Regions from separate parts of the Streptomyces sp. NPDC088157 genome, predicted to be linked through region 2. Evidence: riboswitches for the same ligand, from Rfam matches in the RefSeq annotation. Region 2 holds a riboswitch; each other region holds the start of a gene.
What was found. A riboswitch is a leader RNA that binds a small molecule or an ion and turns the genes downstream of it on or off. The one in region 2 is predicted to bind thiamine pyrophosphate.
Positions count from the first base shown of each region.

Region 1: linked by a shared signal. The riboswitch ahead of thiC (phosphomethylpyrimidine synthase ThiC) and the one ahead of ACIPFH_RS40010 (thiamine ABC transporter substrate binding subunit) in region 2 are both predicted to bind thiamine pyrophosphate.
Region 3: linked by a shared signal. The riboswitch ahead of thiO (glycine oxidase ThiO) and the one ahead of ACIPFH_RS40010 (thiamine ABC transporter substrate binding subunit) in region 2 are both predicted to bind thiamine pyrophosphate.

Region 1 covers NZ_JBIUSU010000005.1:670,929-675,203, forward strand. Annotated here, with positions in the region: gene ACIPFH_RS23160 (YibE/F family protein) at 239-1,702, opposite strand; TPP riboswitch at 2,339-2,528, shown strand; gene thiC (phosphomethylpyrimidine synthase ThiC) at 2,521-4,275, shown strand, end outside.
Region 2 covers NZ_JBIUSU010000014.1:100,106-104,380, forward strand. Annotated here, with positions in the region: gene ACIPFH_RS40000 (phosphatidate cytidylyltransferase) at 1-976, shown strand, start outside; gene rlmN (23S rRNA (adenine(2503)-C(2))-methyltransferase RlmN) at 1,220-2,326, shown strand; TPP riboswitch at 2,388-2,493, shown strand; gene ACIPFH_RS40010 (thiamine ABC transporter substrate binding subunit) at 2,584-3,660, shown strand; gene ACIPFH_RS40015 (ABC transporter permease) at 3,636-4,275, shown strand, end outside.
Region 3 covers NZ_JBIUSU010000009.1:444,681-448,955, reverse strand. Annotated here, with positions in the region: gene pknB (Stk1 family PASTA domain-containing Ser/Thr kinase) at 1-32, opposite strand, end outside; gene ACIPFH_RS34025 (thiazole synthase) at 170-964, opposite strand; gene thiS (sulfur carrier protein ThiS) at 968-1,168, opposite strand; gene thiO (glycine oxidase ThiO) at 1,177-2,343, opposite strand; TPP riboswitch at 2,341-2,452, opposite strand; gene ACIPFH_RS34010 (hypothetical protein) at 2,505-2,855, shown strand; gene ACIPFH_RS34005 (NAD(P)/FAD-dependent oxidoreductase) at 2,888-4,135, shown strand; gene ACIPFH_RS34000 (Rv2175c family DNA-binding protein) at 4,195-4,275, shown strand, end outside.

The sequences.
Region 1 (4,275 bases), on a different contig from region 2:
TGATGGCGATGAGTGGCGGCGAGTGGTGGTGGAACGCTCCGCCGTGGTCGGTGTCGTGCAGGAACGCTTCTTCTCAGCCGAGGCGGGCGCCTGCACGGCTTCTCGAGGCTCCTGGAGGCCTTCCAGGAGCGGCGCCGGCCCGCTCGAGTGTTCCGGTCGGGAGAGTGGGGCGCGCCCGGGTCAGCCGGATTCCCGGCACTCGGGCGCCCTCTCGCCTCTGCTCCGCGCTACGTCCGCCTCAGCGCTTGCGCCGTCGGCCCCGGCCGCCCCGGGTCTGGGGGGTATGTGCGGCCGTCGTTCCCGACGGAGCCGCAGGAACCGCTTCGCGGGCCACCGAGGGCGCCTTCGCAGGGCCTGACCGGTCGGCGGAGACCACCAGGGCCGCCAGGGCCGTGGTGACGGGCACGGAGGCGACCAGGCCGATCGAGCCCACCAGCGTGCGCACGATCTCCTCGGCGACCAGTTCGCTGTTGGCGACGGCGCCCACGCTGCTCTGCGCGATCGAGAAGAGCAGCAGCAGCGGCAGCGCGGCACCGGCGTAGGCGAGGACGAGCGTGTTGACCACGGACGCGATGTGGTCGCGGCCGATACGGATGCCGGCCCGGTACAGGCCGCGCCAGCCCATCGAGGGGTTGGCCTCGTGCAGCTCCCAGACCGCCGACGTCTGAGTGACCGTCACATCGTCGAGGACACCGAGCGAACCGATGATGATGCCGGCGAGCAGCAGGCCGCTCATGTCGATCGACGGGTACAGGCCATGGATCAGGCCGGTGTTGTCGTCCGTGTTGCCGGTCAGCGCGGCCCAGTCGATGAACAGCGAACCCAGGATGCCGATCAGCAGCAGCGAGATCAGGGTGCCGAGCACTGCGACGGATGTGCGGGCCGAGAGGCCGTGACAGAGATACAGGGCGATCAGCATGATGGCGCTCGATCCCACCACGGCCACGACGAGCGGGTTCGATCCCTGGAGGATCGCGGGCAGGACGAAGAAGTTCAGCACCATGAAGCTGATGGCCAGCGCGACCAGTGCCATGACCCCCCGAAGCCGCCCGACGACCACGACGGCGGCCGCGAAGATGAGGGCCAGGACCGTCATGGGGATCCGACGGTTCACGTCGGTGACCGAGTACTGGAGGTCCTTCGGCGCGGAGGGCTCGTAGGCGACCACGACCTTCTCGCCCTGTTCCAACTGCCGTGACTGGTCCGGCTGGACGATCTCGGTGAACGTACGGCCCTTGTCGCTGCCGGTGTCCACGCGGATCGTCGCCCGCTTGCAGGTACCGCTCGCCTGCTGTTGCGCCGATGAGCCCTCGGCCGTGGAGGTGTCGCCGGTGGGAGCGTCGCCCGAGGCGTTCACCGACGCACAGCTCACGCTCACCACCTTGGTGACGGTGGCCTGCTGGGTCTGCCGGTCGAAGCCGACTCCGGTGCGCTCGTGCGCCGGGGCGCCGCCGGGCCACAGCACCACGAGCCCCACCAGCACCGCGGCACCGAACGGGATGAGGATGGCCGCGATGACCTTGCGCAAGTGCCGGGAGACGGGGGTGGCCGGGCCGTGGCTGTGGCTGTGACCGTGCGCATGTCCGTGCCCGCCACCTGAACCGGAGCCGTCTCCGCCCCGCGGACCCTCGCCGTGACCGCCGCCGTGTCCCACGCCGGGACCGTCACCGGGGCCGCCACCATGACCACCGTCGTGGCTCATCTCATGACCGTGTTCGCGGTCGAAGCCATATCCGTCCCCAGGGCCGGCACCGGGACCCGGCCCAGCACCGGTACCCGGCCCGGGACGAGGACCGGCCCCGTACTCCTGCCTGCGTGCGGGGCCGGTCCCGTACTCCTGCCGGCTTCCGTATCCCTGGTCGTTCCCGGGTCCCTGCCCGCTTCCGCGTTCCCGGTCGTTCTCGGGCCGTTGCCCGTTTCCGTGACCGCGGTCGTTTCCTGGCCCCGGTCCTGGCCCTGCCGGCCCCGATCTTGGCCCCGGCGCCGATCCGGGCCCCGGGCCTTCGCCGGAGCGCGGTGCCTGACCACTCGGGGTTCCGACACGCCTCAGGCCGCCGAGCCCACCGGCGTAGCCCGGACCCTGGCCGGAACCACGCGGGTGATCGTGACCGTGGCTGAAGTCGCGATCGTCCCTCGGGCCGCTGCCGGACCCGTTGCCGGAGCCATTGCCGGAGCCATTGCCGGAGCCATTGCCGGGGCCGTCGCCGGCGCCCGGTCGGCGGGGTGGTTCAGGCGGCGGGTACGGAGGCTGGTGTGTCGTGGTCACCGACCGATCATCGCAAGAACGACAGGGGCCCTCTGTTCACCGCGCCAGAATTGACGCTAGCGTGGAGGCAACCTTTGCACACGCGGGAGCTCGGAGCACCGGGCTGAGAGGGCGCTGACCTCCGTCTTCGCGATGTTTCACGTGGAACGTCTCTCCTATCGAGTGATGTTTCACATGAAACGTCGGCAGGCGGTAGCCGCTGCGTCGACCGCCGAACCTGTTACCGGGTAATGCCGGCGTAGGGAGTAGGTCTCATGACCAACAAGGACGCACGCACGCCTGCCTTCACGCAGAACGCGACCAGCGACAGCGGGGTCGACGCGAACGCATCGGAGGCCGGGAAGTCCATCGGCTGGCACAAGGGTTATGTCGAGGGCGCTCGCCCCGACGTACGGGTGCCGGTCCGTCAGGTGCATCTCACCAACGGGCAGTCGGTCACGCTGTACGACACATCCGGCCCGTATACCGATCCACTCGCCGACACAGACGTCCGCAGGGGCCTGTTGCCGCTGCGCGAGAACTGGATCATCGGCCGGGGCGACACCGAGGAGTACGCGGGTCGTCCTGTCCGCCCCGAGGACGACGGGGTCAAGCACACCTCACCGCGCGGCGGTCTGCGCAACCTCGATGCGGTCTTCCCAGGTCGCCCGCGTCTGCCGCGCCGGAGTCGGGACGGCGAGGCGGTCACCCAGCTCGCGTACGCACGCCGGGGGGAGATCACTCCCGAGATGGAGTTCGTGGCCATCCGGGAGAACGTTTCTCCCGAGGTGGTGCGCGAGGAGATCGCGGCGGGCCGTGCCGTGTTGCCGGCCAACGTCAACCACCCGGAGATCGAGCCGATGATCATCGGTAAGCGGTTCCTGGTGAAGGTCAACGCCAACATCGGCAACTCGGCAGTGACGTCCTCCATCGAGGAGGAGGTCGAGAAGATGACCTGGGCGACGCGTTGGGGCGCCGACACGGTCATGGACCTGTCGACGGGTCGCAACATCCACACCACCCGCGAATGGGTGCTGCGCAACTCCCCCGTCCCCATCGGCACGGTGCCGCTGTACCAGGCACTGGAGAAGGTCGACGGCCGCGCCGAGGAACTGACCTGGGAGGTCTACAAGGACACCGTCATCGAGCAGGCCGAGCAGGGCGTGGACTACATGACGGTCCACGCCGGTGTCCGCCTGGCGTACGTTCCGCTCACCGCCAACCGCAAGACCGGCATCGTGTCGCGCGGCGGCTCGATCATGGCGGCCTGGTGCCTCGCGCACCACAAGGAGTCCTTCCTCTACGAGAACTTCGAGGAACTCTGCGAGATCCTCGCCGCCTACGACGTCACGTACTCGCTGGGCGACGGGCTGCGTCCGGGTTCCATCGCGGACGCCAACGACGCCGCGCAGTTCGCGGAGTTGAGGACACTCGGGGAACTCAACCGGATCGCGAAGCGTTTCCATGTTCAGACGATGATCGAAGGCCCGGGACATGTCCCGATGCACAAGATCAAGGAGAACATCGACCTTCAGCAGGAGATCTGTGATGAAGCTCCGTTCTATACGCTCGGCCCGCTGACCACGGACGTCGCGCCGGCGTACGACCACATCACCTCCGGTATCGGCGCCGCGATGATCGCCTGGTGGGGCACGGCCATGCTCTGCTACGTCACGCCCAAGGAACATCTGGGCCTGCCCAACCGTGACGACGTCAAGACCGGCGTCATCACCTACAAGATCGCAGCCCACGCAGCCGACCTCGCCAAGGGGCACCCCGGTGCGCAGGAATGGGACGACGCGCTGTCCGACGCCCGCTTCGAGTTCCGCTGGGAGGACCAGTTCAACCTCGCCCTCGATCCGGACACGGCACGGGAGTTCCACGACGAGACACTCCCGGCGGAGCCGGCGAAGACGGCGCACTTCTGCTCGATGTGCGGGCCGAAGTTCTGCTCGATGAAGATCAGCCAGAGCATCAACGAGCGGTTCGGCGCCGGGGCGGCGGACGGGGCCTCGGCGGAAGAGATCGCG
Region 2 (4,275 bases):
GTTCCCAGCCGAGCCGTACGCCGACGCGCCCTACGGCAACCAGCCGTACGGCGCCGCCGCGCGCGGTCACGACACACCGTCGGCACAGCCCCACGCGGCGGTGCCGCAGAATCCGGAGCCCATGCCCGACGCCCCTCAGCCGGCGCCCGCACCGCAGAAGAAGAGTGCGGGCCGAGACCTGGGTGCGGCCATAGGGGTCGGGGTCGGGCTCGGTGCGGTGATCGTCGCGTCGCTGTTCGTCGTCAAGGCCGCGTTCGTCGGCGTGATATCGGTCGCCGTGGTCGTCGGCCTGTGGGAGCTGACCAGCAGGCTTCAGGAGCGCAAGGGCATCAAGGCGCCGCTCGTGCCGCTCGCGGTCGGCGGTGCGGCGATGGTCGTCGCCGGATACGTCCGGGGTCCTGAGGGCGCGTGGGTCGCCATGGCCCTCACGGCGCTCGCCGTGCTGGTCTGGCGGATGACCGAACCGCCCGATGGCTACCTCAAGGACGTCACGGCCGGCGTCTTCGCGGCCTTCTACGTCCCGTTCCTCGCCACGTTCGTCGCCCTGATGCTCACCGCCGACGACGGAGCGTTCCGCGTCATGACGTTCCTGCTCCTGACGGTCGTCAGCGACACGGGCGCCTACGCCGTCGGCTGGCGCTTCGGCAAGACCAAGCTCGCCCCGCGCATCAGCCCGGGCAAGACCCGCGAGGGCCTGCTCGGCGCGGTGTCGTTCGCGATGGTCGCCGGCGCGCTGCTGATGCAGTTCCTGATCGACGACGGCACCTGGTGGCAGGGCCTGCTGCTCGGCCTCGCCGTCGCGGCCAGCGCCACGCTCGGCGACCTCGGCGAGTCCATGATCAAGCGGGACCTGGGCATCAAGGACATGGGCACGCTGCTCCCGGGCCACGGGGGCATCATGGACCGGCTCGACTCGCTCCTGCCCACGGCTCCCGTGGTCTGGCTGCTGCTCGTCCTGTTCGTGGGCTCCGGCTGACCCACACCGCCCACCGGCTGATGCGGGCCCCTTCCCTGTGTTCCGGGAGGGGGCCCGTTGCCGTGCACCGGTCGCGGTTCGCGTCGACGGCACGACCCGGGCGGCCGAGACGGCCGACGGGCGGACCGACGCCGCCGTGGCCGTGCGAGGTTGACCAACGCTGACGGGCGACGCCCACGGGTGACCACCCCCACCCCGCTCCGGCCCAAGCCACCCGAATGGATCTGCCACACTGGACGTGTTATGCCTGCACCCGGAGAACTTACTTTCGTCGCCCCCCGCGGAGCCAAGAAGCCGCCGCGGCATCTCGCCGACCTCTCGCCCGCCGAGCGGAAGGAGGTCGTGGCGGAGATCGGGGAGAAGCCGTTCCGTGCCAAGCAGCTCTCGCAGCACTACTTCGCGCGTTACGCGCACGACCCGGCGGAGTGGACCGACATCCCCGCCGGTGCGCGCGAGAAGCTGCGTGAGGCGCTGCTGCCGGACCTGATGTCGGTCGTCCGGCATCTGTCGACGGACGAGGGGACCACCCGCAAGACCCTGTGGCGGCTGTTCGACGGCACGCTCGTGGAGTCGGTGCTGATGCGGTACCCGGACCGGGTGACCATGTGCATCAGCTCGCAGGCGGGGTGCGGGATGAACTGCCCGTTCTGCGCCACCGGGCAGGCGGGGCTGGACCGGAACCTCTCCACCGCCGAGATCGTGCACCAGATCGTCGACGGGATGCGGGCGCTGCGGGACGGGGAGGTGCCCGGCGGGCCCGCCAGGCTCTCCAACATCGTCTTCATGGGGATGGGCGAGCCGCTCGCCAACTACAAGCGGGTCGTCGGTTCGATCCGGGCGCTGACCGACCCGGCGCCGGACGGCCTCGGGCTGTCGCAGCGCGGGATCACCGTGTCCACGGTCGGGCTGGTGCCGGCCATCCACCGGTTCTCCGACGAGGGATTCAAGTGCCGGCTGGCGATCTCCCTGCACGCGCCGGACGACGAACTGCGTGACACCCTCGTCCCCGTGAACACGCGGTGGAAGGTGCGCGAGGTGCTGGACGCCGGGTTCGAGTACACCGAGCGGTCGGGGCGCCGGCTGTCCATCGAGTACGCGCTGATCCGCGACATCAACGACCAGGCCTGGCGTGGTGACCGGCTCGGTCGGCTGCTGCGCGGCAAGCCCGTGCACGTCAACCTCATCCCGCTCAACCCGACGCCGGGTTCCAAGTGGACGGCCTCCCGGCCCGAGGACGAGAAGGCGTTCGTCGAGGCGATCGCCGCGCACGGGGTGCCCGTCACGGTCCGGGACACCCGCGGTCAGGAGATCGACGGGGCGTGCGGTCAGCTCGCCGCCACCGAGCGGTAGTCTGACCCCGGTATCAGGTATTACCTATCGGGTATCAGTGCATCCGTATCAGTACATCTTCATATTCCGACAGGGGAGCGCCACAGCGCTGAGAGTGCGGGAGAGTCCGCAGACCCTCTGAACCTTGCCCAGGTCATTCTGGGTAGGAAGTTCGGTCATCACTCAAGCTGTTGCGCCCTGCCCGGGCACCGGCGGATCGCTCCGCGGGTGCCCGGGCAGGGCCGCGTCTCTTCCTGGTCAACCCCAGGAGGAATCCAGTGCACACCAGGACGTTCGTGGCCGCGGCCGTCGGCCTCGGCCTCGTCACGCTGTCCGCCTGCGGATCGTCGGACGACGGCGGTTCGGCGGCGGGCTCCAAGACCGTCACCCTCGTCAGCCACGACTCGTGGGCCGTCTCCAAGAGCGTGCTCGCGGACTTCGAGAAGCAGTCCGGCTACCAGGTGAAGGTCCTCAAGGACGGAGACGCCGGTCAGGCCGTCAACAAGGCCGTCCTCACCAAGGACAACCCGCAGGGCGACGTCTTCTTCGGCGTCGACAACACGCTCCTGTCGCGCGCCCTCGACAACGGGCTGTTCCAGTCGTACGAGGCGAAGGGCTCCGACCAGGTCCTGCCCGCGTACCGGGCCGACCAGGGCAAGCACCGGGTCACGCCCGTCGACACCGGTGACATCTGCGTCAACTACGACAAGGCGTACTTCAGCGAGCACAAGCTGACCCCGCCCTCCTCGTTCGACGACCTCCTGAAGCCCGCGTACAAGAACCTGCTGGTCACCGAGAACGCCGCCACCTCCTCGCCCGGCCTCGGCTTCCTGCTGGGCACCGCCGCCAGGTACGGCGACGACGGCTGGACGGACTACTGGAAGAAGCTGAAGGCCAACGGCGTGAAGGTGGTCGACGGCTGGGAGCAGGCCTACAACGAGGAGTTCTCCGGGTCCGCGGGCGGGAAGAAGGCGGGGGCCGACCGGCCGCTCGTCGTCTCGTACGCCTCCTCGCCGCCCGCCGAGGTGATCTACGGGGACCCGAAGCCGGCCACCGCACCCACCGGCGTTTCCACCGGCACCTGCTTCCGTCAGGTCGAGTACGCGGGTCTGCTGAGCAACGCCGCCGACCCCGAGGGCGGCAAGGCCCTCCTCGACTTCCTGCTCACCGCGGAGTTCCAGCAGGACATGCCGCTCAACATGTTCGTCTACCCGGTGCGCAAGGGCGCCGAGGTCCCGGCGGAGTTCACGAAGTACGGGCCGCAGGCGAAGGATCCCGAGACCCTGGACCCGGCGAAGATCGCCGACAACCGTGACGACTGGGTCAAGTCATGGACCTCGCTCGTACTGAAGTGACCGGACGCGGAGCCCGCACGGGGAACGCGGCCCGGCTCGGTCTCATGGCCGTGCCCGTCGCGTTCTTCGCGGTCTTCTTCGCCTACCCGGTCGCCGCGATCGTCGCCCGGGGGCTCGGCGCCGACGGGGGATGGCGCTTCGGACGGCTGTGGGACGTGCTCGCACAGTCCGGCATCCGGCACGTCCTGTGGTTCACCACCTGGCAGGCGCTGGCCTCCACCGCCCTCACGCTCCTGGTCGCGCTGCCCGCCGCGTATGTCTTCGCCCGACTGGAGTTCCCGGGCAAGCAGGTGTTGCGCGCCGTCGTCACCGTGCCGTTCGTGCTGCCGACGGTCGTCGTCGGCACGGCGTTCCTCGCGCTCGTCGGGCGCGGTGGACTGCTCGACGACCTCTGGGGCGTGCGGCTGGACACCACGGTGTGGGCGATCCTGCTGGCGCACGTCTTCTTCAACTACGCGGTCGTCGTACGGACGGTGGGCGGGCTGTGGTCGCAGCTGGACCCCCGGCAGGAGGAGGCGGCGCGGATGCTCGGCGCGTCCCGCCCGAAGGCGTGGCGTACGGTCACGCTGCCCGCCCTGGGGCCCGCCGTCGCGGCTGCCGCGCTGATGGTCTTCC
Region 3 (4,275 bases), on a different contig from region 2:
CCGACCAGAGGGTCCTGAAGGGTCGTGTCCACGCAGGTGAGTGTACGAGCCGCCGCTGACACCTCCGCGGGTTCCACCGAGATCGCAGCGCGACTGGAGCCGACCTGTGACGCAACCCACGGCCCGGACGACACCCCTCTCCGAAGACCGGACGGTAACGGGACGTCGGTCAGAATGCGGGGCGCTCGGGGTCCAGCACGGCCCGGCCCTCCACGGGAGAGGACGCCTCGGCGAAGTAACGGGGCGGGATCCGGCCGGCCAGCCGGGCCAGCCTTCCCGCCTCGACGCCGGCCCGCATGGCCGACGCCATCCGCTCGGGATCCCGTGCCCGCGTCACGGCCGAGGCCAGCATCACCCCCGCACACCCCAGCTCCATGGCCAACGCCACGTCCGACGCCGTACCGGCCCCCGCGTCGAGGATCACCGGCACGCGGGCGTGCTCGACGATCAGCTGGAAGTTGTGCGGGTTGCGGATGCCCAGACCGGAGCCGATCGGTGAGCCCAGCGGCATCACCGCCGCGCACCCCACGTCCTCCAGCTTCCTGGCCAGCACCGGATCGTCGTTCGTGTACGGCAGCACCGTGAACCCGTCGTCCACCAGCGTCTCCGCCGCCTCCAACAGCTCGATCGGATCCGGCAGCAGTGTGCGCTCGTCGGCGATGACCTCCAGCTTGACCAGGTCGGTGCCCAGCGCCTCCCGCGCCAGCCGGGCCGTCAGCACGGCCTCCCCGGCGGTGAAACACCCCGCCGTGTTCGGCAGCACCCGGATACCGAGCCGCTCCAGCACCGACAGCACGGAACCGTGCACCGAGGGGTCCACCCGCCGCATGGCGACCGTCGTCAGCTCGGTCCCGGACGCCACCAGCGCCCGCTCCAGCACCTCCAGGCTGGGCGCACCCCCCGTACCCATGATCAGACGGGACGAGAAGGGCGTGCCGCCGAGGACGAAAGGATCGTCGGCCATGGCTCAGCCTCCCTGGACCGCGGTGAGGACTTCCACCCGGTCACCGTCGCTCAGCGCCGTGGACGGCCACTGCGCACGCGGGACGACGGTCTCGTTGAGCGCGGCGGCCACCCCGGAGGGCGCCGGCGTCAGCGACCGTACGACGCTGTCGAGAGCCGTACCGGGAGCGAACTCCCGCCGCTCGCCGTTCACCGAGACGTTCAGGCGGGTGCTCATGCGGGCTGCTCCGTGAGTGCGGCGGCGGCGAAGCGCCGGGGCGTGAAGGGACGGGCCTCGTCCGGGAGCTCCCCGGTGGCCAGGGCGTGCGCCATCGCGTCACCCGTCACCGGGGTCAGCAGCACGCCGTTGCGGTAGTGGCCGGTGGCCAGCAGCAACCCCGACAGCTCCGTCGGGCCGAGCAGCGGCGCGTTGTCCGGGGTCCCGGGTCGCAGCCCCGCGCGCGTCTCCGTGAGCGGCAGCTCGGTGATCCCCGGCACCAGCTCATGGGCGTCGCGCAGCAACTCGTACACGCCTCCCGCCGTCACCGTCGTGTCCCAGCCCAGCTCCTCGCTGGTCGCCCCCACCACCAGCTCCCCGTTCTCCCTGGGGACCAGGTAGACGTGGCTGCCCCGCACCACGGCCCGCACGGTCCGGCTCAGGAACGGCGCGTACCGCGGCGGCACGGTCAGCCGCAGCACCTGGCCCTTCACGGGCCGTACGGGAGGCAGCACGTCCTGCGGCACCCCCGCGAGCCGCCCGCTCAGACTGCCGCCGGCGAGCACCACCTGCCCCGCCCCCAGCTCCGTACCGTCCCGCGTGACGACCCCCGTGGCTCGCTCGCCCACCACGGACAGCCGTTCGGCCCGCGTGCGGTGGAAGATCACGCCGGCCCGCTCGCACGCCGCCAGCAGCGCCCCGGTCAGCCGCCTCGGGTCGATCTGGTGGTCGCCGTCCACCCGCAGACCGCCCCGTACCCCCGGGGCGAGCAGCGGTTCCAGACGCCGGCACTCCCGCCCGGTCAGCCACTCCGACTCCAGCCCCGACCGCTGTTGCAGGGCGTGCAGTTCGCGCAGATGGGCGCGGTCGTCGGAGTCCAGCGCGACAGCGAGCGTGCCGCAGCGCCGGTAGCCGAGGTCGTGCCCAGTCAGCTCCGTCAGCTCGGCCGCGAAGTCCGGATAGCGGCGGGCGGAGGCCAGGTTGAGGCCGAGCAGGGTCTGCTCGCCGTGGTGCAGTTCCGTGACGGCGGCCAGCATCCCGGCCGCCACCTGGGCGGCCCCGCCGCCCGGCGCCGGGTCGGCCACCGCCGTGGCGAAGCCGCGCTGTGCGGCCCGCCAAGCCGTGACAAGGCCGATGATCCCGCCCCCGATGACGAGGACGTCTGACGTACGTGGAGACGACATGGGCGTCCAGCCCCTCCCTTCGCCGGCATGACCCGGATCAGGTACGTACGGTCGGAGGCCGCCAGCCTCCCTCTCAGCCCGGTGCGTCCGGACTCCCGCGAGTGCTCTAGGTTGGCCACCCTAGCCGGACGCCGCGCACCTCAGTAAGGGAGCCTCCGCTCATGCCCGTCTCGCTCGACGGCCTCGTCCTCGCCCCCGTCGCCGACCAGGCGCCGGGCCAGGTCGGCACCCGCACCCGCTTCACGTACCACGAGCGCGGCGGCGAGATCTGGGCGGAGTACACGGGCGGTGACGTCGTACGCGGACATCTCGTGGGTACCCGGGAGGGAGACCGGCTCGACTTCCGGTACGTACAGCTCAAGCACGACGGGGCGACGTCCTCGGGGCACTGTGTGTCGACGGTCGTGGAGCTCGCGGACGGCCGGGTGCGGCTCGAGGAGACCTGGGCGTGGGAGTCGCAGGAGGGCAGCGGCACCAGCGTTGTGGAGCAGGTCACGGCGCACGACGGCTGACTGACAATTCGTCAGCCGCCTAAGGTGATCAGGTGAGCGAGCAGAGGCAGCAAGAAGGCGGCCCGGCCGGGCGGCGCGTGGTGGTCGTCGGCGCGGGCATGGCCGGGGTGCAGACCGCCGTCGCCCTGCGTGAACAGGGCTTCGACGGCACCGTGACCCTGATCGGCGCGGAGCCCCACCAGCCCTACGACCGGCCCCCGCTGTCCAAGGCCGTCCTGCTCGGCAACGCCGAGGGCTCCGCGTTCGACGTCGACTTCGAGGGCCTCGGCATCGAACTCGTACTCGGCCGCGAGGTCAGCGGCCTCCGCCCCGCCGACCACGAGCTGGACACCGAGGCCGGACCCGTCCCGTACGACGTCCTCGTCCTCGCCACCGGCGCCGAACCGATCCGGCTGCCCGGCGCCGAGGGCGTGCCCGGCGTGCACCTGCTGCGCACCCTGGACGACGCCGAACGGCTGCGGCCCGTTCTCGCCCGGCAGCACGACGTCGTGGTCGTCGGCGCGGGCTGGATCGGCGCCGAGTTCGCCACGGCCGCGCGGGAGGCCGGCTGCGAGGTCACCGTCGTCGAGGCCGCCGACCGGCCGCTGGCCGGGACCCTGCCCGCCGAGGTCGCCGCCCCGATGACCGCCTGGTACGCCGACCACGGCATCGCTCTGCGCGCCCACACGCGCGTGGAGCGCGTCGAGCCAGGCGCGGTCGTCCTCGACGACGGTTCGAGGCTGCCCGCCGGCGCCGTCGTGGTGGGCATCGGCGCCCGCCCCGCCACCGCCTGGCTGGCCGGCTCGGGCGTCACGCTCGGCGATCACCGCGAGGTCGTGGCCGACGCCCGTCTGCGGACCTCCGTGCCCGACGTGTACGCGGTCGGCGACTGCGCCTCCTTCCCGTCCGGGAGGTACGGCGAGCGGCTGCTCGTCCATCACTGGGACAACGCCCTCCAGGGTCCGCGCACGGTCGCGACGAACATCATCGGCGCGGCCACCGGCGAGCCGGCGGCCGTCTACGACCCCGTCCCGTACTTCTGGTCCGAGCAGTTCGACCGCTTCGTCCAGTACGCCGGGCACCACGCCGACGCCGACCGCGTCCTGTGGCGCGGCGACCCGTCGGGTCCGGCCTGGACGGTGTGCTGGCTGCGCGAGGACCGGCTGGTCGCCCTGCTGGCCGTGGGCCGGCCGCGCGACCTCGCCCAGGGCAGGCGGCTGATCGAGGCGGGCACACCCATGGACCCACGGCTCCTCGCGGACCCGGCGAGGCCGATGAAGGCGGCGACGGCCGCGGCCTGAGCCCCTGGTCGGACCGGCCCGGCTTCCGACTGTCAGCGGCAGATGGCAGGCTTGTTCCCGTGACCGAGATTGACGCAAAGACCGATGTGCTCGTCCCCGCCTGGCTCACCGTCCCCGACATCGCCGAAATGCTCGACGTC